DNA from 2 places in the Xenorhabdus budapestensis genome. Region 2 is predicted to be linked to the other one. Evidence: predicted binding sites of a transcription regulator. Region 2 holds the regulator's gene; the other holds the start of a gene.
What was found. Region 2 encodes sigma-54, which starts transcription at its own class of promoters, with help from an activator protein. Its sites were predicted from a motif close to GTTGGCACANNTTTCGCTNT; they were not measured.
Positions count from the first base shown of each region.

Region 1: the regulator sigma-54 is predicted to act here: its motif matches at 8,796-8,815, upstream of glnA (glutamate--ammonia ligase).

Region 1 covers NZ_CP072455.1:248,170-259,962, forward strand. The annotation lists gene gltS (sodium/glutamate symporter) at 1-414, opposite strand, end outside; gene HGO23_RS01015 (nucleobase:cation symporter-2 family protein) at 656-2,041, shown strand; gene HGO23_RS01020 (AsmA family protein) at 2,247-3,995, shown strand; gene fabY (fatty acid biosynthesis protein FabY) at 4,081-4,998, opposite strand; gene dtd (D-aminoacyl-tRNA deacylase) at 5,170-5,607, opposite strand; gene yihX (glucose-1-phosphatase) at 5,741-6,358, opposite strand; gene typA (ribosome-dependent GTPase TypA) at 6,601-8,424, opposite strand; gene glnA (glutamate--ammonia ligase) at 8,929-10,338, shown strand; gene glnL (nitrogen regulation protein NR(II)) at 10,515-11,558, shown strand; gene glnG (nitrogen regulation protein NR(I)) at 11,567-11,793, shown strand, end outside.
Region 2 covers NZ_CP072455.1:478,621-490,413, forward strand. The annotation lists gene rapZ (RNase adapter RapZ) at 1-305, opposite strand, end outside; gene ptsN (PTS IIA-like nitrogen regulatory protein PtsN) at 402-869, opposite strand; gene hpf (ribosome hibernation promoting factor) at 1,076-1,363, opposite strand; gene rpoN (RNA polymerase factor sigma-54) at 1,387-2,862, opposite strand; gene lptB (LPS export ABC transporter ATP-binding protein) at 2,940-3,665, opposite strand; gene lptA (lipopolysaccharide ABC transporter substrate-binding protein LptA) at 3,672-4,235, opposite strand; gene lptC (LPS export ABC transporter periplasmic protein LptC) at 4,216-4,809, opposite strand; gene kdsC (3-deoxy-manno-octulosonate-8-phosphatase KdsC) at 4,829-5,392, opposite strand; gene kdsD (arabinose-5-phosphate isomerase KdsD) at 5,507-6,475, opposite strand; gene HGO23_RS02030 (calcium/sodium antiporter) at 6,535-7,503, opposite strand; gene mlaF (phospholipid ABC transporter ATP-binding protein MlaF) at 7,732-8,547, shown strand; gene mlaE (lipid asymmetry maintenance ABC transporter permease subunit MlaE) at 8,581-9,363, shown strand; gene mlaD (outer membrane lipid asymmetry maintenance protein MlaD) at 9,368-9,880, shown strand; gene mlaC (phospholipid-binding protein MlaC) at 9,914-10,543, shown strand; gene mlaB (lipid asymmetry maintenance protein MlaB) at 10,545-10,871, shown strand; gene ibaG (BolA family iron metabolism protein IbaG) at 11,022-11,276, shown strand; gene murA (UDP-N-acetylglucosamine 1-carboxyvinyltransferase) at 11,334-11,793, shown strand, end outside.

The sequences.
Region 1 (11,793 bases), 230 kb from region 2:
GTGTCCTCCTGAAAGGGTGATTGAGCCAGCCAACAGCCCCATCAATGGATCAAGCCCAAGCATTTTCGCCAATGCAATCCCCACTGTGTTTTGCACCAACAATAAGCCCACAACGACAACAATAAAGATTACCAAGGATTTTCCACCTGCTTTCAGGCTGGCAAGGTTAGCGTTTAAGCCTACAGTAGCAAAGAACGCTAACATAAGAGGATCTTTGAGAGATAAATCAAAGCTAACTTCCCAGCCCGTGGACTGTTTAACTATCAGAAGAACAAAAGCAACCAGCAAGCCACCTGCGACCGGCTCTGGAATCGTATATTTTTCAAGAAATGAAATTGACTGTACGAGTTTTCTTCCCACTAGCAAAACAAGTGTGGCAGCCACGAGCGTGCCATAAATATCCAAATGATACATTTATGTACCCCATCCATTGTTAAAATTATGTGAATTTAATGCGACGTTATAATCATCCTATAAAAACGCCAAGAGCAGGTAAGGGTTGGATTAGAAAAAAAATTACCGATAAATACAAGATAAAACATTTAAAAATGTGACGAAATAAAGTTATACCTCATAGGTAAAATTTCACGCAATCGATTGCTTTTATAAGCCAGAGCAATAAAATGTGTCTTTTGTTGACTCGAAACTCCACACCATGGCTACCTCAACCCACAAACACTCAGAATCAGAAATCCCCGAAAAATCGGGTAGCGAATTAATTTACCGTCTGGAAGATAAACCACCTCTTCCACATGCCCTGTTTGCCGCCTGTCAGCATCTGCTGGCAATGTTTGTTGCTGTCATCACACCAGCGATATTGATCTGTCAGGCTCTTGGGCTTCCCGAACAAGATACACAACGCATTATCAGTATGTCCTTGTTTGCTTCAGGGTTAGCCTCACTTATTCAAATCCGTTCCTGGGGGCCAATTGGCTCAGGTTTGCTTTCCATTCAAGGAACCAGTTTTAATTTTGTAGCTCCTCTTATCATGGGTGGCCTGGCCATGAAAAATGGAGGAGCCGATATTCCAACAATGATGGCTGCCCTGTTTGGTACATTGATGCTTGCAGCAACCACTGAGATATTTCTTTCCCGCATACTGCATCTGGCCAGAAAAATCATCACACCTCTAGTTTCCGGCATTGTTGTGATGATTATTGGTCTGTCACTGATTCAGGTTGGGTTAACTTCTATCGGCGGCGGTTATACCGCTATTCAGCAAGGCACATTTGGTGCCCTCGAAAACCTTTTGCTGGCGGGAGTTGTTCTTGCCATTATTGTGTTGCTGAATCGCCAACATAATTCCTATTTACGGGTTGCGTCTCTGGTTATTGCCATGGCAGTAGGATATTTAGTCGCTTGGTATATGGAGATGCTACCCCATTCAACTACAACAGAAGACAAACCAATTATCATTGTTCCCTCTCCACTGTATTACGGGCTTTCTTTGGACTGGAATTTGTTGATCCCACTTGTCCTGATTTTTATGGTGACGTCACTGGAGACAATCGGTGATATTACAGCAACTTCAGATGTTTCTGAGCAACCTGTCAGCGGCCCGTTATACATGAAGCGTATTAAGGGCGGTGTACTGGCAAATGGTCTCAATTCGATGGTTTCTGCTCTATTTAATACATTCCCGAATTCCTGCTTTGGTCAGAATAATGGAGTAATCCAACTGACTGGTATTGCCAGCCGCTATGTCGGTTACATTATTGCTTCCATGCTGATTCTATTAGGGCTATTTCCGGCAGTAGCAAGTTTTGTACAGCATATTCCTGAACCGGTATTAGGTGGCGCTACTATTGTGATGTTCGGTACGATTGCCGCATCTGGTGTCAGAATTGTTTCCCGTGAACCGTTAAATCGACGTGCCATTATGATCATCGCCTTGTCACTGGCTGTGGGATTGGGCATTTCTCAACAACCACTGATCTTACAATATGCACCTGAATGGGTAAGAAACCTGCTTTCTTCTGGCGTTGCCGCTGGCGGGCTCACAGCCATTCTCCTAAATCTGGTTTTTCCTCAAGAAAAATAGCCATAATTTTCGCCTGGCTCTTCTTCTCCCGCTTATATAGCGGGAATTTTTTGTGTAACTCTTCGCATATTCTTTTGCAATATTCTTCGCAATTTTCCTGCCAGTATGCCGGAATGAGTGCTTTTTCAGTGTTGCCTATTGAGTAGCGATCCGTTTTACGGCATAAAAGGGATTCTTTTCAGGACGAGCGTATTGAGGTGAGATTATGAAGTGGTTAGGGAAATGCTTTGCTACTCTGCTGTTGTTACTGATTCTGGCAATGATCATTGTTTATTTTGTTGCCCAGACACATTGGGGAGCTAAACAAATAAGCCAGTGGATCAACAAGCAAGGTTATTATCAGGTCAATATTGAAAGTATCGACCACAGTTGGCTCCGACCTATGACCCTAATGCTCAATAATGTGAGTGTCAGCGATAAACAGAGTTCTTTCTCACTCAATACCAATACGGTGGATCTGGATCTCAAATGGCAATTCCTGCCCAAATTCACAGATCTCCATAAGCTGACATTACAACAAGGTAAGTTAGCGCTGTCAGGCAATCAGTTTCCCCCTGCTTTGAAAGCCGATATTTTACAACTGAATCAGATGGATATTCAGTTAACAACCCCTCATTCGCAAATTCAGGGAAAAAATATTATCGGCGGTATCACCCCCTGGATACCTGATACCAACTCTCCTTTTGGTTCGGGGCAGTACCAGTTCAGTGCCAGTACAATCAGTATAAATGGACTTCCGTTTGATAAGGTCGTCATGCAGGGAAGCCACCAGAATAACAGTCTGACCATCAGCGCCTTTGGTGCAGAGTTTCTGAAAGGTTTCATCTCTGGAAATGGACAACAATTACCTGATGGCAGTTGGAGCTGGGATAATATCCTGATCAATGATATACGCTGGCAGTCCCCAATGGCACTGGCTGCTCTGGTAGAAAAAACTCATCAACTCCCGACCATCCACATTAAAGATCTCAATCTCACTAACGCCAAACTACAAGGGAAAGATTGGTCTGTCGATTATCTTGATACAACCATCAAAGGACTGGGGTTAGTTAATGGTCGTTGGCAGGCCGAAGATGGCTTGATTGATTTTAATGCCATGAATATGACCTTCAATGACGCTCAATTCCGGGATATATTGGGTAAATTCCGCTTTTCCGGTGATATTTTTACCATCGCCAATCTGACAGCTCATTACCAGAAAGGTTTATTCAATATTAAAGCTCAGTGGGATCGCCAGAGCCGCCAGTTAACCCTCAACGACAGTTCAGTGACAGGCTTGATTTACTTCCTGCCAGCAAAATGGCGTGACTATATCAAAAATCCCGCATCAGAATGGATTTCAGCACTGAAATTAAACAATGTCAGTATTAACAATACACTCCTGATTGATGCGAATCCTGATTTTCCATTTCAGCTCACCACACTATCAGGCTATGTCGATACTATGGATATCCTGAAAAATGGTCATTGGGGATTATGGAATGGACAAGCATCGTTACAAGCCGCCAGCGGAACATTCAATAAAGTAGAAATCGCTCGTCCTTATCTGCAATTACATGCTACAGATGACAGAGTCGTGGTTGATAAAATGAATGCCTTCACGGGTGATGGATTACTACAATTTAACGGTATGGTTGAACAGTCAGCTTCTCAAAAACCTTTTCAGCTCAACTTCAAGGGAATGAATGTGGATTTGGGTATTCTGCCACAGTGGGGTTGGAGACCGCTCAATGCACATGGCGATGGCAATTTTTCACTAGCTATCACCGGTGATCTCTCTGCTGACAATATTAAGGAGACCATCAGTGGCACACTGGCGGCTGAAGACAGGTCATCCAATAAAGAGTCACAGTCCATTAAACAAGGGGTAATGACGACCGATAGCAGCCCTGTCGGTCAATCTGATGCAACCCAATCTGACGAAGCAGGACAATCTCACACAGAGCAATCATAAAAAATAGAACAATTGCAAAAAGATAGCGAAAACAGTTCTGCCACAGAAAAGGGTAGAACCTGAATCGCTATCCAGTTATAGCAGTTCAGATTTTCACAGGCCGTTCAGCAGGCAATACGATATAAGTACCGGTGAACACACTACCCACTCCCAGTTCACCGCTTACTTGTACTTCCAGCTTAACACGCGCTTTATTGCCACGTGCAAGTCGGGCTAAATCACCGCTTATATTATTGAGGTCAGCAACAGCACTGGGGCGGCCAGTGATTGGTTTATGGTAACGAATATTCGCATCAACCAGAATGATATCTCCCCCCAGTTGACGCTCCTGCAATAACAGCCAGATCAATCCCCACGCTGTTAATGTCGATTGAGAAAACAAACTACCGGCAAAAATAGTATGGTGAGGGTTCTGGTTACCTGCTTCCGGCATTGTGGTAATAAAACGCTGCCCTGTGTACTGAGTAATACGCAGCCCCATTTTTTCACTCAAGGGAATGTGCTTGTACCACGCCTGTTGCAATTCCGCACACCAGTCCGGACGGTGCAAAATATCATCAAGACTTATAATAGGCTTAATCATCAAGAAGTGATTAATAGGAGACGACTGGGCACCATTAATAAGTCCCCGGTTTTGAAATCCCAACTTACTAAAGAAATCAACAGCATCCTCACGCGCACTACAAACAATCCGCTTTACACCTTCTTGTCTGGCAACGGATTCCAATGCCATTGCAATCAGTGTGCCTAACCCTTTCTGTTGTTCATTAGGGTCAACGGCCAGAAAACGGATAGCACCTTCACTATCTGCATTGATATATAAACGCCCAACAGCAATCGGTTTACCCGTTTCATCCACCACCATTTGATGATGAGCCATCGAATCATAAGCATCTCTTTCTGAGCCAATCGGCTGGTGAAGTGGCTTACGCAGCATCTCCCAACGAAATTGGTAATAGGTTTCTAGCTCTTGTTCGGTTTGAGGTACTCTGAGGTGATACATAGAAACAGCCCCTTCTTTGCGTGTTGTCATGTGTAGTCAAGGAAATATATATAGCAAACGATAGTTATCTTATTTTTGTTATGTTCAGCGCTCCCGAAAGTACGCACTTATACCCGTTGTCTTTCAAATTGCAACTTTGTTGGCTGCATCCTGAAATCCATTGGGTACACATCATACTTGCAACCAGAAAGTCACAGGCCCATCATTTGTCAGACTTACTTTCATGTCCGCAGCAAATTGCCCCATTTCTGTTTTTATACCAGTTGCACGGCACTGTTCAACAAAATAGCGATAAAGTTGATCAGCTTTTTGGGGGGTAGCGCCACCAGAAAAACTCGGTCTTAAACCTTTTTGAGTATTAGCAGCCAGGGTAAATTGGGAAATAACTAATAAGCTCCCATTAGCTTGCTGAACATTCAGGTTCATTTTTCCATGCTCATCGCTGAACACGCGATATCCCATTACTTTGTCACACAGACGCTGGGCTTTTTGTTGATCATCTTCTTTTTCAACCCCCAGAAAAACCAGCAGTCCCTGCTCAATTTCTCCAATAGTTTTACTATCAACAACAACTTTTGCCTGTGTTACACGTTGAATTAATGCAATCATTTTTCTTGTGAGTGATCCATAAAAGATAGAGTAACTTGTAGGGATAGTATCTTGCTTGCCAAGATGCTATCCCATTTAGAACCTGTTAACTGTTACGTGAAACAGTTACATGAAAACGGTTATGTGAAAGATACTATGTTGCTTCGGGAAGTGAGAAGTCATGTGTTTTAAAATAATCAGGAATGATTTTCCTGTCAGTCACATGAATGGCATTGATACCTAATTTCTGTGCTGCATCAATATGTTCCAAAACATCATCAAAAAAAACTGCCTGTTCAGTAGTTACACCTTCTTTTTCAAGCAAATATTTAAAGATATCCTGATTTGGTTTACGCATTCCCAAGTCTTGGGACAGATAAAGAAAATCTGCCGAAGCAGTAATTTCAGGATAGTGCTGTGGCCAGTACTGGAGATGCAAGTGGTTTGTGTTGGATAATACAACAACCCTATGCCCTTGCCCCCGCAGTTTATTCATTAACTCAATGACTTCCTGCCTGACGCCAATGAAAATCGCATTCCAACCTTCAGAGAATTGTTCAAAGCTGAGTGAGATCTCCATTTCATCACACAGCACTTCAACAAATTCTGTATCCGTGATTTGCCCACATTCATGCTTTTCAAACGCCTCTCCCATTGTAAATTTGGTCGTCAACGTTGCCAGTGGTGTACCACTTAAGTTACTCCAGACAGCCAGTACTCTTTTAAAATCAATATCAATAATCACATTACCCATATCGAAAATGTACAGCATAATCCCTCCTGACTGGTGCTTATGGTTTTGTACTTTTATCATAATTTAATCAAGAAAAAAGGGTAAGACGACAAAGAACAGACAAATTACGCTATTGAGCAATCGTCATTGAAACAGTTAACAATTTAACTAAATCGTAATACTAGCAGGCTGAGGCAGGTAAGCGACAGGGAGAAGAGTTTGGTCAGAAGAGCGCTGATAAAACTCAGGGTGCCGAAGCACCCTAAGCTATTCAAAAGAAATTAACCTTCTTTACTACGGCTTGCGCGACGACGATCATTTTCAGTCAAATGGCGTTTACGCAGACGAATTGATTGTGGTGTAACCTCAACCAGTTCGTCATCATCAATGAACTCCAGCGCTTGCTCCAATGTTTTCTTGATATGTGGAGTCAGCGTTGTCGCTTCATCTGTACCAGAAGCACGAACGTTAGTCAGTTTTTTACCTGTCAGACAGTTTACGGTCAGGTCATTGGAGCGAGAATGGATACCAATGATTTGGCCTTCATAAACTTCTGTACCGTGACCAAGGAACAACTTACCACGCTCCTGCAAACCATACAGAGCATAAGCAACGGCTTTGCCCTGACCATTGGAAATCAGTACACCATTCTGGCGACGACCAATTTCACCCGGACGGATGTCATCATAGTGGCTGAAGGTTGCGTACAGCAGACCAGTACCGGAAGTCATGGTCATAAATTCAGTACGGAAACCGATCAAACCACGGCTTGGGATAACGTAGTCCAGACGCACGCGACCTTTACCATCCGGCAACATATCACGCAGTTCACCTTTACGTTCACCAAGCGCCTGCATCACATCACCCTGGTGCTGCTCTTCGATATCCAGTGTTACCTGTTCGAAAGGTTCCTGCTTACGGCCATCAATTTCACGGAAAATAACTTTTGGACGAGAAACCGCTAATTCGAAACCTTCACGACGCATATTCTCAATCAGGACGGAGAGGTGCAGTTCACCACGACCAGATACACGGAAAGCGTCTGGATCTTCAGTTTCTTCAACACGCAGTGCGACGTTATGAACCAGCTCTTTTTTCAAACGATCCAGGATCTGGCGGGAGGTCACATACTTACCTTCACGGCCACAGAAAGGTGAGGTGTTAACACAGAAAAACATGCTAACGGTAGGCTCATCAACTGCTAACGCTGGCAGAGCTTCAACTGCATTAACCTCACACAGAGTATCAGAGATGTTCAGTTCACCCAGACCGGTAATCGCAATGATATCACCGGCTTCCGCTTTGTCAGATTCGATGCGATCTAATCCCAGATGGCTGAAAACCTTACCAACTTTACCATTACGCGCCTTACCTTCACTATCAATAATCGTGATGTTCTGGTTTGGTCTTACCGTTCCACGCTTGATACGACCGATACCAATAACCCCAACGTAGTTGTTGTAATCCAGCTGAGAAATCTGCATCTGGAATGGGCCATCAAGATCAACTTTAGGCGGCTCAACATGCTCAACGATTGCCTGATACAGCGGAGTCATATCCTCGGCCATATCTGTGTGGTCGTTACCGGCAATCCCCATCAGTGCAGATGCGTAAACAATAGGGAAATCCAACTGTTCGTCGGTTGCACCAAGGTTTACGAACAGGTCGAATACCTGATCGACTACCCAGTCAGGGCGAGCGCCAGGACGGTCAACTTTGTTGATAACAACGATTGGCTTCAAACCGTGGGCGAAGGCTTTCTGAGTTACAAAGCGAGTCTGCGGCATCGGGCCATCCATCGCATCCACCAGTAACAAAACACTGTCGACCATTGACATCACGCGCTCTACTTCACCACCGAAATCGGCGTGGCCCGGGGTATCTACGATATTGATGCGGTAGTCATTCCATTTAATAGCGGTGTTTTTTGCAAGAATGGTGATACCACGTTCTTTTTCCAGATCATTGGAATCCATCACGCGCTCGGTCGCGGCTGCACGCTCACCAAATGTACCAGATTGCTGTAGAAGTTTATCAACCAGCGTAGTTTTGCCATGGTCAACGTGAGCGATAATGGCAATATTTCTTAAGTTATTAATTGACAAGTATTTTTACCGTTTTAGCTATTTGAAGAAATATTAAATACAGACAGCGTGACAGATTGCAACGCTACTCTCATTTAACACAAATATGGTGCTATTTTACACGTTATAGCTACAGAGTGAAATAAATGTGAAGTGCATCACTTTTGAAGTTTATCTATTTTCTGAATATAAACGTGTCATAACTTAAAGTGATAATAACAGTAACTGTAATGGATTAACCTTATTTATTTTCACTAAAATGGTGCATTATTGTCATTTTTATTCACTAATTTAGTGCAAGAATACTTAAGGATCCCTCTGTGCTTTTGTCTATTTGCTGAGTTTTATACCTATTTATAAATATACACAATCAGATTCAATGGCTTTTAAAAGTTGGCACGTTTTTCGCAATGTGTTCTGGCATTGAAAATCGCAATAAAATTGGCTGTATACAAAGACACTATCAGCCACTTAAGATAGGGTAGCCAGCGCCTTATCCAGCCTACGTAAACCAGGAGAACTCATATGTCCGTTGAACATGTTTTGTCCATGATTGAAGAACATCAGGTGAAGTTTATTGACTTACGTTTTACTGACACTAAAGGTAAAGAACAGCACATCACCATTCCTGCCCACCAGATTGATGAAGATTTCTTCGAAGATGGCAAAATGTTCGACGGTTCATCTATCAAAGGTTGGAAAGGTATCAATGAATCCGACATGGTACTAATGCCAGATCCATCTACCGCAATGCTTGACCCTTTCTTTGACGATGCCACGCTCATTATACGTTGCGATATCCTGGAACCTGGCACAATGCAAGGTTATGGTCGTGATCCTCGCTCTATTGCAAAACGTGCGGAAGATTTCCTGCGCGCAAGTGATATTGCAGATACTGTTTTGTTCGGGCCAGAACCGGAATTCTTCCTGTTTGATGATGTCCGTTTCGGCAATTCTATTTCAGGTTCTTATTATCATATTGATGATACCGAAGCGGCCTGGAATAGCGGCACTCGCTATGAAGGTGGTAACAAAGGCCATCGCCCAGGAGTTAAAGGTGGCTATTTCCCTGTCCCTCCGGTGGACTCTTCTCAGGATCTGCGTTCAGCAATGTGCCTGACCATGGAGGAAATGGGTTTGGTTGTGGAAGCCCACCACCACGAAGTGGCAACAGCAGGTCAGAACGAAGTCGCAACTCGTTTCAACACCATGACCAAAAAAGCGGATGAAACCCAGATTTATAAATATGTGGTACATAATATCGCCCATGCTTTCGGCAAGACAGCGACATTTATGCCAAAACCGCTGGTCGGAGATAACGGCTCTGGAATGCATTGTCACATGTCACTGGCTAAAGGCGGTGTCAACCTGTTCGCCGGAGACAAATATGGTGGGTTATCTGAATTGGCTCTTTACTATATCGGCGGCATCATCAAACATGCCCGTGCCCTGAATGCCTTTACTAACCCAACCACTAACTCGTATAAACGTCTGGTACCTGGTTTTGAGGCTCCCGTGATGCTGGCCTATTCTGCCCGCAACCGCTCTGCATCTATCCGTATCCCGGTTGTAGCCAGCAGTAAAGCTCGTCGTATTGAAGTACGTTTCCCAGATCCGGCCGCAAATCCTTATCTGGCCTTCTCTGCTCTGCTTATGGCTGGCCTTGATGGTATCATCAACAAAATACATCCGGGCGATGCGATGGATAAAAACCTGTATGACTTGCCAGCCGAAGAAGCCCAAGAGATCCCAACCGTAGCCTCTTCTCTGGAAGAAGCACTGGCTGCACTGGATACAGATCGCGAATTCCTGACCCGCGGTGGTGTTTTCACTGATGATGCAATTGATGCTTATATTGGTGTCTTGAACAGTGAAATCGAACGCGTTCGTATGACTCCACATCCTCTGGAGTTTGAACTGTATTACAGCGTTTAATGCTTGAAGGCACTACAATTGCTCCTTTTTATTTTGTTGCCGTGAAACTTTTGGCCCATCTTCGGATGGGCTCTTTTCCCTCTGAACTTTCCTTCTCGATAGAGTGGGTGACCAATTCATGATCAAATAAGATACAACGCACCAAAAAAGTGCAAAGGCTGAAAGGTTGGATAGAAATGGCTGATTTTCCCAAAACAGAACAGATTCTTGATTCACTGATAAACAGTGTGTTGGTACTGGATAACGATTTAATTATCCACTATGCCAATCATTCCGCCATGCAACTTCTGGCACAAAGTACACGTAAATTATTTGGCACTCCTCTTCCGGTATTGTTCAGCTATATCTCATTAGATACGGAATTTATGCGTTCCAGTCTGATACGCGGGCATGGTTTTACGGATAACGAAGTCATATTAGTGATCAACAATCACTCACATGTTATGTCGCTCAGTGCCCAACCAATTTCCGAACAGTTTATTCTGCTGGAACTCGCTCCTATGGATAGCCAGCGCCGTTTAAGCCAAGAGCAGATACAACAGGCACAGCAGGCGGCTGCGCGGGAATTGGTTCGGGGGCTGGCACATGAAATCAAAAACCCACTGGGGGGTTTACGGGGAGCCGCACAATTATTGGCAAAAACACTGCCAGATCCCTCCCTGCAAGAATATACTCAAGTCATTATCGAACAGGCAGACAGGCTTCGTACCCTTGTGGATCGATTATTGGGGCCACAGCATCCCGGAGCTCAGATCCGCCAGAGCATTCACCATGTGGTAGAACGGGTCTATCAATTGGTATCACTGGAAATGCCCGACAATGTCACATTAATCAAGGACTATGATCCCAGCCTGCCGGAGCTATCCCATTACCCTGATCAGATTGAACAGGTTTTATTGAATATTACCCGCAATGCCCTACAAGCATTGGACAGTAAAGGTGGCATAATCACTTTACGAACCCGAACAGCATTCCAAATCGCCTTACATGGTGAGCGTTATCGCTTAGCTGCCAGAATTGATATTGAAGATAATGGGCCAGGCATTCCTCCCGGTATTCAGGATACGCTATTCTACCCGATGGTAAGTGGGCATGAGGGAGGAACCGGGCTAGGTTTATCTATTGCCCGCAGTCTTATTGATCAACATTCTGGAAAAATCGAATTTACCAGTTGGCCGGGACATACGGAGTTTTCCATTTACCTGCCTATCAAGAAATAGGGGATACCATGCAACGAGGAAAAATCTGGATCGTTGATGACGACAGCTCTATCCGTTGGGTACTTGAACGAGCGCTGAGTGGCGCAGGTATGGAGTGTATCAGTTTTGAAAACGCAGATTCCGTATTGGCAGCACTATCACAAGGTTGTCCCGACGTTTTGCTGTCAGACATCCGCATGCCGGGTCTGGATGGGCTGAGCTTGCTCAATCAAATCAAACAGAACTATCCACAACT
Region 2 (11,793 bases):
AAGCGCCGGGTGTCACTGTAACGGCGGATCAATGTGTTACGATCTGCATCAAGAAACAGAAGCTGCGGTGAAAAGCTGTCCGGTAATTTTTTCAGTGCTTCTTCGAAAATTTCGGGTGATTCCGGCATATTTCGCACGTCGATACTGACTGCTGCTGAAATATCACGCTCAGCCAATGTATTAGCCAGCTCCGGAAGTAACACTACCGGCAGGTTATCCACACAATAGAACCCCATATCTTCCAGCGCGCGCAGGGCTACGGATTTACCAGAACCAGAACGACCGCTGACTATCATCAGCACCATGAGATGACTCCCCTTAATGTCTCAGCGGTTCATTAGAACCGCTGCTGTTTTTATTGCTTTTCAGCAATCAATTGTAACCGCAATTGTAATCGTTATTTATTCAGTAATGATTTTGTATAGTTCTTCATCACTTTGTGCTGAACGCAGACGACGACAGAGATTTTTATCTGACAGCCGCTTTGCAATCAATGAGAGTGAATGTAAATGGATCTGGCACTGGTTAGATGGAACCAATAAAGCAAATAGCAAGTCAACAGGCTGATTATCAATAGCATCAAAGGTAATCGGTTGTTCCAGATGCAAAAATACACCAACGGCATTATTTGCGCATTCTGTTTCCAGCTTGCCGTGAGGAATGGCAATTCCGTTGCCAATACCTGTTGTCCCCACTTTCTCACGGGAAAGAATGGCTTCAAATACGGCATTTTCTGGTAAATTAAGCTGTTTTGATGCCAGCTCGCTGATAATCTCTAAGGCACGCTTTTTACTCGAACAAAGTACGTTGTTACGCGTACATTCGGATGAAAGCACTGAACTTAGTGGTAAATCTGTTTCGTTGTTCATTTCTTTATTCACTTAGAGACTGTAATACCAGATGCCTGAGTGTAGACATCTGGTATCAGAGCACTATTTATGCTTATGCCATTGAGCCTTCAGGTTGTTTCTTTTGTTGGCTGTGTTCATTTATTGCCTACTTTGATGCAACCGGAAGTCTATTGGTATAGATAGAATAGTGCTAATCTTATGACAGTCCTGTTGTCTGAAAGCTATTAATGTTGTCTCAATTTACTTTTATGTTTGGTCAATTGACGAGCCAGTTTGTCTGCCAGCGCATCAATTGCCGCATACATATCTTCATGCTCTGAACTCGCATGCAACTCTCCTCCGTTGACATACACCGTGGCTTCAGCGATCTTCTGCACCTTTTCCACTCGGAGGATGACCTGAATAAGGTTAATCTTATCGAAATATTGATCCAATTTGCCGCATTTTGTGTTCACAACGTTGCGTAGTGCATCAGTGATTTCAAGATTGTGGCCTGTAACATTGAGTTGCATAGTGTTTTCCTTCTCTGGGTTGTTCAAACCAATTTTTTACGTTGGTTTGAAGGCGGGATGGATAACGACTCTCTATATTTTGCGACAGTTCGACGTGCTACCTGAATGCCTTGCTCGGCAAGTAAGTTTGTCAATTTACTGTCACTCAGTGGCTTGGCCGGGTTTTCTGCCGCGACCAATTTTTTCACCAGTGCCCGTATCGCCGTAGAAGAGGCTTCGCCTCCGCTATCGGTATTAACGTGACTGGAGAAAAAATATTTCAATTCAAAAATCCCGCGTGGACTATGCAGATACTTCTGGGTTGTCACACGGGAAATGGTGGATTCATGCATGTCAACTTGATAGGCAATATCAGCCAGTACCAGTGGTTTCATGTATTCCGCACCATATTCAAAGAAATCTTGCTGTCGCTCCACAATGCAGTTACTGACTTTCAATAACGTTTCATTGCGACTTGCGAGGCTTTTTATCAGCCACTTGGCTTCTTGCAGGTTATTACGGATAAACAGGCTGTCACTCTCATTATGAGATTGTTGCCCTAGTGCAGCATAATGCTGATTAATGCGCAGACGAGGGATGTTGTCGGTATTCAGCCTGACCTGCCAGCGTTCATTCTCTTTCTGGACTAATACATCGGGAATAACGTATTCGGATTCTCCGGTATTCACCATTAATCCGGGCCTCGGCTCCAGTGACTGAATGATATCAATTGCTTCTTTTAATGCACTTTCTTTTAATTTGCTCTGTCGCAACAAATTTCGAAAGTCCCGGTTGCCCAATAGTTCAAGGTACTTGCTGGTAACCAGTTTTGCTTCGTTCAGGTAAGGTGTTTCTGCTGGCAGCATTGCAAGCTGGATCAGCAGGCACTCACGTAAATTACGTGCCGCAACACCAATGGGATCAAAGTGTTGTACACGCTTGAGTACGGTTTCGACTTCTTCTAATGTCAGTTCATCATCACCAATGCTGGCAAGAATCTCCTCGACAGGGGCTGTCAGGTAGCCTGTTTCGTCAATGGCATCAATGATCGATGTGGCGATGGCTGAGTCTGTTTCAGTAAAGGGAGTCAGCGTAGCCTGCCACATTAAATAATCTTGTAATGTCTGGGTTGTTTCACCTTGATAGACGGGGAAATCATCTGCGCTGTAGTCACTTTTTGTTCCCAGGGATGTACCTGCGGTGTAAATTTCATCCCAACTGGTATCAAGGGGAAGCTCTTCAGGCATATCTCGTTGCTCAAGGGCTTCAAGAGTATCCATGACTTTTGTTTCGGTATCAGGATATGTCTCTGCATCAGGTGCTGTTTCCGTATCAGAATAACCTTGGGTATCAATTTCCTGGTGCAGTTCTTCTTGCTCAAGCATAGGGTTGGCTTCCAAAGCCAGTTGGATCTCCTGCTGAAGTTCAAGCGTAGAAAGTTGCAACAAACGGATAGCTTGCTGAAGTTGCGGCGTCATCGTCAATTGCTGACTGAGCTTGAGTTGCAAACTTTGCTTCATAACGTTCTCACTTCCTCCTGCACTGATCCTTAATACTCCTGAACTGAATGCCCTCGAATTTTGCCTGACGATGAGCCTTAAAGCCGGAAACCCTCGCCCAGATAAACTCGCTTAACTTGCTCATTGCTAAGGATATCTTCTGGTGTACCATGGGCTATCAAATGCCCCTGACTGACAATGTAAGCACGTTCACAAACATCCAGTGTTTCACGGACGTTATGATCAGTAATTAGAACACCCAGACCACAGTCACGTAGGTGTTGAATGATCTTTTTAATATCAAGAACAGAAATAGGGTCAACACCTGCAAAAGGTTCATCCAACAGAATAAATTTAGGATTAGCGGCCAGTGCGCGGGCGATTTCCACACGGCGGCGTTCACCACCGGACAATGATTGACCAAGATTGTTACGCAAATGAGAAATATGAAACTCTTCCATTAATTCTTCGGCGCGTGCTTTGCGCTGTTCCTGATTGATATCCTTACGGATTTCAAGAACCGCCATTAAATTATCGTACACGCTCAGCCGGCGGAAGATTGAGGCTTCCTGTGGTAAGTAACCGATGCCCCGGCGGGCACGTTCATGCAGAGGTAGCAGGCTGATATCCTCATGGTCTATTGTGATAGTACCTGCATCACGTGGCACAATGCCAACGACCATATAGAAAGTTGTGGTTTTACCTGCACCGTTTGGCCCAAGCAGGCCCACAATTTCACCTGATTTTACTTTCAGGCTGACATCTTCAACAACCTTACGTCCCTTATAAGCTTTTGCCAGATTGTCCGCGTTTAATATTGCCATACGTCGTTATTTACTCTTTTTATGAACATCAGTGTTGTTAACATCAGCGTTGTTAACACTAGGGCCTTTTTCCTGCAACTGAGAAGGTAACAGGACGGTGGTGACATGTTTACCTTTATCACTAAAGGCTTCCATTTGCTGTGTTGGCACTAAATAGGTGATTTTATCGCCTTTGATGTTACTGTCGAGCTGTTCAAGATAAGCATTGCCTGTCAGTGTGACTAGCTCGCTACCCATTTCATAGCGCATCTTCGAAGCATGGCCTTTGATGGGTTTACCATCATCCTGTAATTGATAAAACGTTGCAGGATTGCCATAGGCTTCGATAACGGTTTTTTTCGAATCACCGTCAGGGCGGGTAACAACAACCTTATCAGCCCGAATATCGATAGAACCTTGCTTTACGATAACATTATCCGTAAATGTGGTAACGTTCCTCGTTACATCCAAAGATTGTCTGGCTGAATCAATGGTAATGGGTTTTTGCGTGTCATCTTTCAATGCCAGCGCAGGCTGGCTAACTGCAACCAGTGTACTGGTAATCAGGGTATTACGGATTAGGTTCTTCATGTGGAATCTCATAGCGAGTGCTCACCTTTTCAATCAATTCAGCAGTTTTGTCTCGTAGATTGCCGCGCATTCTCATACCAACAGATTGCAGTCCGACTCCCTCTAAAGTGACTTTATCGTCAGATACGACGTCCTGAGTCACGAGATTGACTGTTGCATTATCTGTTGTGATCTTTTGCAATTGTGATGCGTCATTCAAGCTGTCCACTTGGACATCCCCATGTAAGTAGAGCATATCATCATGGGTAAGTTTTGCTTTATTGGCGCGTATTGTCCATGTCGGTTTCGGGGGTGTGGATGAGCTGTTAGCATCAAAAGTAGTCAAAACTGGCTTGGTAAACCAAGTCAGTTTTGTTTCCGTATAATTTTTAACATCATCTGCCACGAGTTTATAAGCCAATTTACCCCCTGGATCATAAACAAATGTGATGGCTTCCTCTGTTTGGTAAGTAGGATAACTATCATCTAAAATTGGTGATGAAGTGTCTTGATTTGAATTGGATAAATTCCAGCCAATCAATGCAAGCACAATCAAAGTCAGTATTGCGATCAGCCAGGATTGAGTTCTGCTCATTCTTTTTTCAGTTCATATTTTATATTGATAACCCTTTGGCATCTTCAAGCTTATTCTGAGCGAAAAGCACCAAATCACAAAGTTCTCTGACTGCCCCACGACCACCAGCAATCTGAGTTACATAATTCGCCTTCGGCAGCAATAGTGGGTGAGCATCGGCCACCGCAGCTGATAACCCGACCTGAGCCATTACAGGCCAATCAATCAGATCATCGCCGATATAGGCAACCTGTTCAGGTTGTAGCGCTAGTTTATCCAACAGTTCCTGATACGCCAAAATCTTATCGTTCTGACCTTGGTAAAGATATGTAATACCAAGGGTTTTTGCACGATTTTCCAGCAACTTGGCTTGGCGGCCAGTTATGATTGCAACTTCGATACCGGAGGTAATTAAACAACGGATACCGTAACCATCACGAACATTGAAGGCTTTCAGCTCTTCACCCTCATTGCCCATGTATATCAGGCCATCTGACATCACACCATCAACATCGCAGATCAATAAGCGGATCTTTTTGGCTTTCTCGATAATTTCTTTATTAACTGGGCCATAACAGGTATCCAGATATTCGTTTTGCTTCATTCAGGAATTCTCTACTACATTATTTCACTAGTGTTGTAACTAGTATTAAATTGTGACAGGCCTTTGGTTGCAGGCCTGTTCAGTACTATTTTACCAGACTTATATGACGGGTTTTTATACAACTCCTGCTTGCAATAGATCGTGCATATGTAATACACCAAGCAAGGTGTTGCCTTCTGTAACCAGTAGGGAGGTAATATGGCGTGATTGCATCAGATTCAGGGCATCAACAGCTAACGCATTCGGTTTGATGCGGACCCCTCCCGTGGTCATGACGTCAGAAATTTTGGCGTTGTTTAAATCGATACCCATATCGAAAACGCGGCGTAGATCCCCGTCAGTAAAGATACCATCGATCTGCATATCACCACCACAGATGACCGTCATGCCCAGTTTTTTTCGTGTGATTTCTATCAATGCTTCACGCAGGGTGGCAGTGCGGGGTACTCGAGGAATATTATCACCAGTGGTCATTAGGTCACTGGTCAGTAGCAAAAGTTTGCGTCCAAGTGCACCACCGGGATGGGAAAGGGCGAAATCTTCTGTGGTAAAACCACGGGCTTCCAGTAGTGCAAGGGCCAGGGCATCGCCCATGACCAACGTTGCGGTTGTGCTGGTTGTGGGAGCCAATCCCAATGGGCAGGCTTCTTGTGGTGTTTTGATGCACAAATGGACATCAGAGGCTTTACCCATACTACTGTTACAGTTATTTGTCATACAGATGAGTGGGACTTTTTGCCGCTTAAGTATTGGAATTAAGGCGAGGATCTCATTGGATTCACCGGAATTGGAAATGGCTATTACAATGTCTTTTGGGGTTACCATGCCGAGATCACCGTGACTGGCTTCTCCCGGGTGGACAAAGAACGACGGAGTTCCGGTGCTGGCAAATGTTGCTGCCATTTTCCTTCCTATGTGGCCGGATTTTCCCATCCCCATGACAATGACTTTGCCCTCGCAGCCAAACATTAATTCACAGGCTTTGCTGAAATCATCATTGATGTATTGTTCCAACCTCGCTAATCCGTCGAGTTCGATATGTAATACTCTCTTACCTGCTTGCTGAAAATCAATCTTAGGCATTTTTACTCCCACTTCTTCCCATTCAATCGGTAATTATTCAGTACATTAATCACCGGATATTAATCACCAGACATCACAAAAAGTACGACAAAATAAGCGATAAAACAGCCGAGTAATAACCCGCCGTTCAATCGGTTCAACCGATGTTTTCTCCTTACACAGAATATCGTGAATAGTACACTTGCTGCCATCATGATCCAAAAATCCCGGGAAAAGGCATAGGATGAAATAACGCTGGGTGAAAATATGCTGGAAATACCTAATACAAAAGTCATGTTGAAAACATTAGAACCAATGATATTTCCTATTGCCATATCATTTTCGCCTTTAATGGCCGCAGCAATAGAAGTAGCAAGTTCAGGCAGGCTTGTTCCCACAGCTAAAATTGTCAGTCCAATAACCAGATCACTGATACCATAAATATGCGCAATCACGGTGGCATTATCAATTACCATGCGGGTAGATATCGGCAGGATAATTAACCCTAAAACAACCCAAAGCAGCGCGATCCCTTTGTTGCCTTCGACGGGCAGTTCTGAGTCCCGCTCCCGTGTGTAGTTGTCGATATCATTACATTGGGAGTTGGCTGTCATTTTTATCATTATTGATATAAAAAATAGGGCGGTAAACAACAGAACAATGCCATCCAAACGACTCAGGTAGTTATTAGACAACAAGTAGCCTGCAAATCCCATAATCAGCAACATCAGGGGCAATTCTCGCCGCAGAATTTCTGATTGCACTGTTATTGGACGAATAAGTGCGACGGCGCCGGTAATCAACAGTAAATTTGTAATATTAGAACCGATTGCATTACCCACAGCCATGTTTGGTAGCCCATTCAGACTTGCGGTGACAGATACCATCAATTCTGGCAAACAGGTGCCGATTCCCATGACCACCAGGCCGATAATAAAAGGCGGTATTTTTAGTGCGCGGGCAAACACCGCAGCACCATATACTAATCTATCAGAACCATACACCAGTAAAATCAACCCAGTAATGAGCAGTACAATAGTCAGAAACATGATGTGTTCCTTAGATAAAGATTTATTTGAGCACAATGCCAGTGTTGATTGATTTGTAAATAAAAATATTTATTTAGTCAGAGTTATATATTCTGAAGGTCGAATGATAAAAAGTAAAATTTGCTATCACTTTGCTAACGCAAATTTGGCAATTTTTTTGTAGTATGCATCACTGATTATTTGGAAACAGTAAGCAATTAGTTTATTAACGATTAAGGGCTATCAATAATGAGTCAACAAACAAAAAATCTTATTGAGATCAACGGTATGTATTTCACTCGTGGTCAACGCCCAATTTTTGCTGATATTAATCTGACCGTCCCAAAAGGAAAAATAACCGCTATCATGGGCCCTTCCGGTATTGGAAAAACGACTCTACTGCGTTTGATTGGTGGGCAAATCCGTCCTGAACGTGGTGAAATTTGGTTTGATGGCGATAATATCCCAGCATTATCCCGCTCACGCCTTTATGCTGTCCGTAAGAAAATGAGCATGTTATTTCAGTCAGGTGCATTGTTTACGGATCTGAATGTTTTTGACAACGTTGCTTTTCCCTTACGTGAGCATACTGAGCTGCCCGAGGAGTTAATTTATACTACGGTAATGATGAAACTGGAAGCCGTAGGATTGCGTGGTGCCGCTCAATTGATGCCATCGGAGTTGTCTGGAGGTATGGCAAGGCGGGCAGCTTTGGCGAGGGCGATTGCACTGGATCCTAATTTAATCATGTTTGATGAGCCATTTGTTGGTCAGGATCCGATTACAATGGGTGTTCTGGTGAAGTTGATCGATGAACTCAATCATGCTCTTGGTGTCACCTGTGTTGTGGTTTCTCATGATGTTCCTGAAGTATTGAGCATTGCTGATTATGCTTACATTGTGGCTGAACAAAAGGTTATTGCAGAAGGTACACCGGAGCAGTTGAAAATGAATCAGGATCAACGGGTACGACAGTTCCTTGATGGCATTGCTGATGGGCCAGTGCCTTTCCGTTTCCCTGCGGGGGATTATAAAACCGAGTTATTAGCTAATAAAATTAGTTAATAACAAAATAGTTATTAGGATAATGGAATGTTGATGTTAACACGGGCATTGGCAACATTGGGCAGGCGTGCGATTGAAGTTGTCGCTTCATTCGGTCGTGCGGGGTTCATGCTGTTCAGCGCAATTATTGGTAAACCGGAACCTGCCAGACAGTGGTTATTATTGCGTCAGCAGCTTTATAGCGTAGGTGTTCAGTCACTGCTGATTATTGTCGTTTCAGGTTTATTTATTGGCATGGTTTTGGCGTTACAGGGCTATTTGGTGCTGAGAACTTTCAGTGCTGAAGGTAGCCTTGGCATGATGGTAGCTTTATCGCTGTTGCGGGAATTAGGCCCGGTAGTGACGGCACTCTTGTTTGCTGGTCGCGCAGGATCTGCATTGACCGCAGAAATTGGTCTGATGAAAGCTACAGAACAAATTTCCAGTTTGGAAATGATGGCAGTTGACCCATTGCGTCGGGTAGTTGCCCCACGTTTCTGGGCTGGCTTTATCAGTATGCCTTTGTTATCACTTATTTTTGTTGCAGTTGGCATTCTGGGCGGCGTGATGGTTGGTGTGGATTGGAAAGGCATTGATGGTGGTTTTTTCTGGTCTTCCATGCAGTCAGCGGTGGAATGGCAGAAAGATATACTTAATTGTTTTCTAAAGAGCGTAGTTTTTGCCATCACGGTTACATGGATCGCGCTGTTCAATGGTTATGATGCTATCCCAACATCGGAAGGGATCAGCAGGGCAACGACGCGCACAGTGGTTCATGCGTCGTTGGCAGTATTGGGCTTGGATTTTGTGCTGACGGCACTGATGTTTGGGAACTAATTCGATGCAAAGTAAGAAAAATGAAATTTGGGTTGGGGGTTTTGTCTTAATTGCACTGGCAGCAATCATTTTTTTATGTCTGAAAGTCGCTGATATTCGGTCTTTCGGTAGCCAGACCACTTATCGTGTCACTGCTGCATTTGACAATATTGGTGGATTGAAAGAACGTTCCCCTGTCAAAATCGGGGGCGTTGTTATTGGTCGGGTAGGGAAAATCTGGCTGGATAAGAAAACCTATACTCCACAGGTCGATCTGGATATTTTCACGCAGTACGACAATATTCCAAGTTCCAGTTCTCTTTCTATTCGGACCTCAGGTCTGTTAGGTGAACAATATGTCGCGTTGAATGTAGGGTTTGATGATCCTGATTTGGGCGTCACCATGCTGAAAGATGGAGATCGGATTGAGGACACCAAACCTGCAATGGTTCTTGAAGACTTAATTGGTCAGTTCCTGTACAAGAGTGGGGGTGGAGATCATCGTCAATCTTCTGCTGTTCCCGCACAGGCACACTAACCAATAATCCACTGCTTAGGAGAAATGCCAATGATGTTTAAGCGATTACTTATGGCTGCCTTACTGGTGGTTGCACCATTCGCCAGTGCTGTTGATCAAACCAACCCTTATGCATTAATGAAAGATGCAGCAGAAAAAACGTTCTCTCGTCTAAAGAATGAACAGCCGCAGATTCAGGCGAATCCTGAAATACTGCGTCAGATTGTGCATCAGGAATTAATGCCTTATGTACAGGCAAAATATGCAGGAGCATTGGTATTGGGGCCTTACTATAAGCAAGCGACACCAGAGCAGCGTGACGTTTATTTCAAGGCATTTGAGTCTTATCTGGAGCAAGCTTATGGTCAGGCTCTGGCAATGTATCATGGACAAAATTACCAAATTGCTCCTGAGCAACCACTGGATGATAAGACCATCGTAGCTATCCGTGTCACCATCACAGATCCTAATGGTCAACCACCTGTTCGTCTCGATTTTCAGTGGCGCAAAAACAGTAAAACCGGGTACTGGCAGGCTTACGACATGATAGCAGAAGGGGTGAGCATGATTACGACGAAACAGAATGAGTGGTCGGAAATTCTGCGCCAGAAAGGTATCAGTGGGTTAACTGAGCAATTGAAAATCAGTGCACAAGTTCCAATCACTTTGGAAAAGAAAAAGTGATATGAAAAACCGGGAAAAGGATAAAGTGCTTGATAGAATGCAGTTAAGTTGGGAACAAGAAGGAAACACACTGTTTCTGAAAGGTACGTTGGATCGCGATAGCCTGTTATCCTTTTGGCAGGAAAGAGACAGCGTATTGGCTCAGATAGATAATATTGATGTTTCCCAACTTGAACATGTGGATTCCACGGGGCTGGCCTTATTTGTTCGCGTAAAAGGTGACAGGCAGCAACAAGGCAAAGCGCTGACATTTTCTGGTATAGGAGAGCGCCTGAAAACGCTGATTACGCTTTATGGTCTGCAAAGATACTTTGCAGACCATTTATAACCTGAGAATAATTCACCAGAAAGACGGTGGGTATAATTATCGCCCTTATGAGTGCTTGTCTTATAAGGGCGTTTTTCTTGGTTTAAGAGTCGTCTGGATTCCATTACGATAGGCGTCTACTATTATTTTAACAGCGAATGTGAGCAACCTATGGATATTAATGAAATTAAAAAAGTACTGATGGAAAAGTTGGTGCTTGATGAAGTTATCGTTAGCGGTGATGGCAGCCATTTTCAGGTAATTGCAGTGGGTGAAATTTTTGGTGAGCTAAGCCGTGTCAAACAACAGCAGGCAGTTTATGCACCTCTGATGGAATATATCGCTGATAACCGTATTCACGCCTTGTCAATTAAAACTTATACACCAGCACAATGGCAACGTGACCGCAAGCTCCAGGGATTTTGAGGTTGTTTGCTTCGCCGCAAACAGCACACTTTGAATTAAATAAGAGAATCATGACTGATGGATAAATTTCGAGTGAAAGGGCCTACCTGCTTGTCAGGAGAGGTGACTATTTCCGGGGCAAAAAATGCCGCATTACCAATCCTGTTCGCAGCGTTGCTGGCGGAAGAGCCAGTTGAATTACAGAATGTTCCTGAATTAAAAGACATTGATACCACAATCAAACTGCTGAACCGTTTGGGAACGAAAGTGGAACGTAAAGGTTCGGTATTTGTTGATGCCAGAAGAGTCAATGAATATTGTGCGCCTTATGAACTGGTTAAAACCATGCGTGCTTCCATTTGGGCATTGGGACCACTGGTAGCCCGTTTTGGGCAGGGACAGGTTTCTTTGCCCGGTGGTTGCGCGATCGGAGCCCGCCCTGTCGATCTTCATATTTCCGGACTGGAACAGCTTGGTGCGAAGATTGTACTGGAAGAAGGGTATGTTAAGGCATCTGTGGACGGTCGTTTAAAAGGTG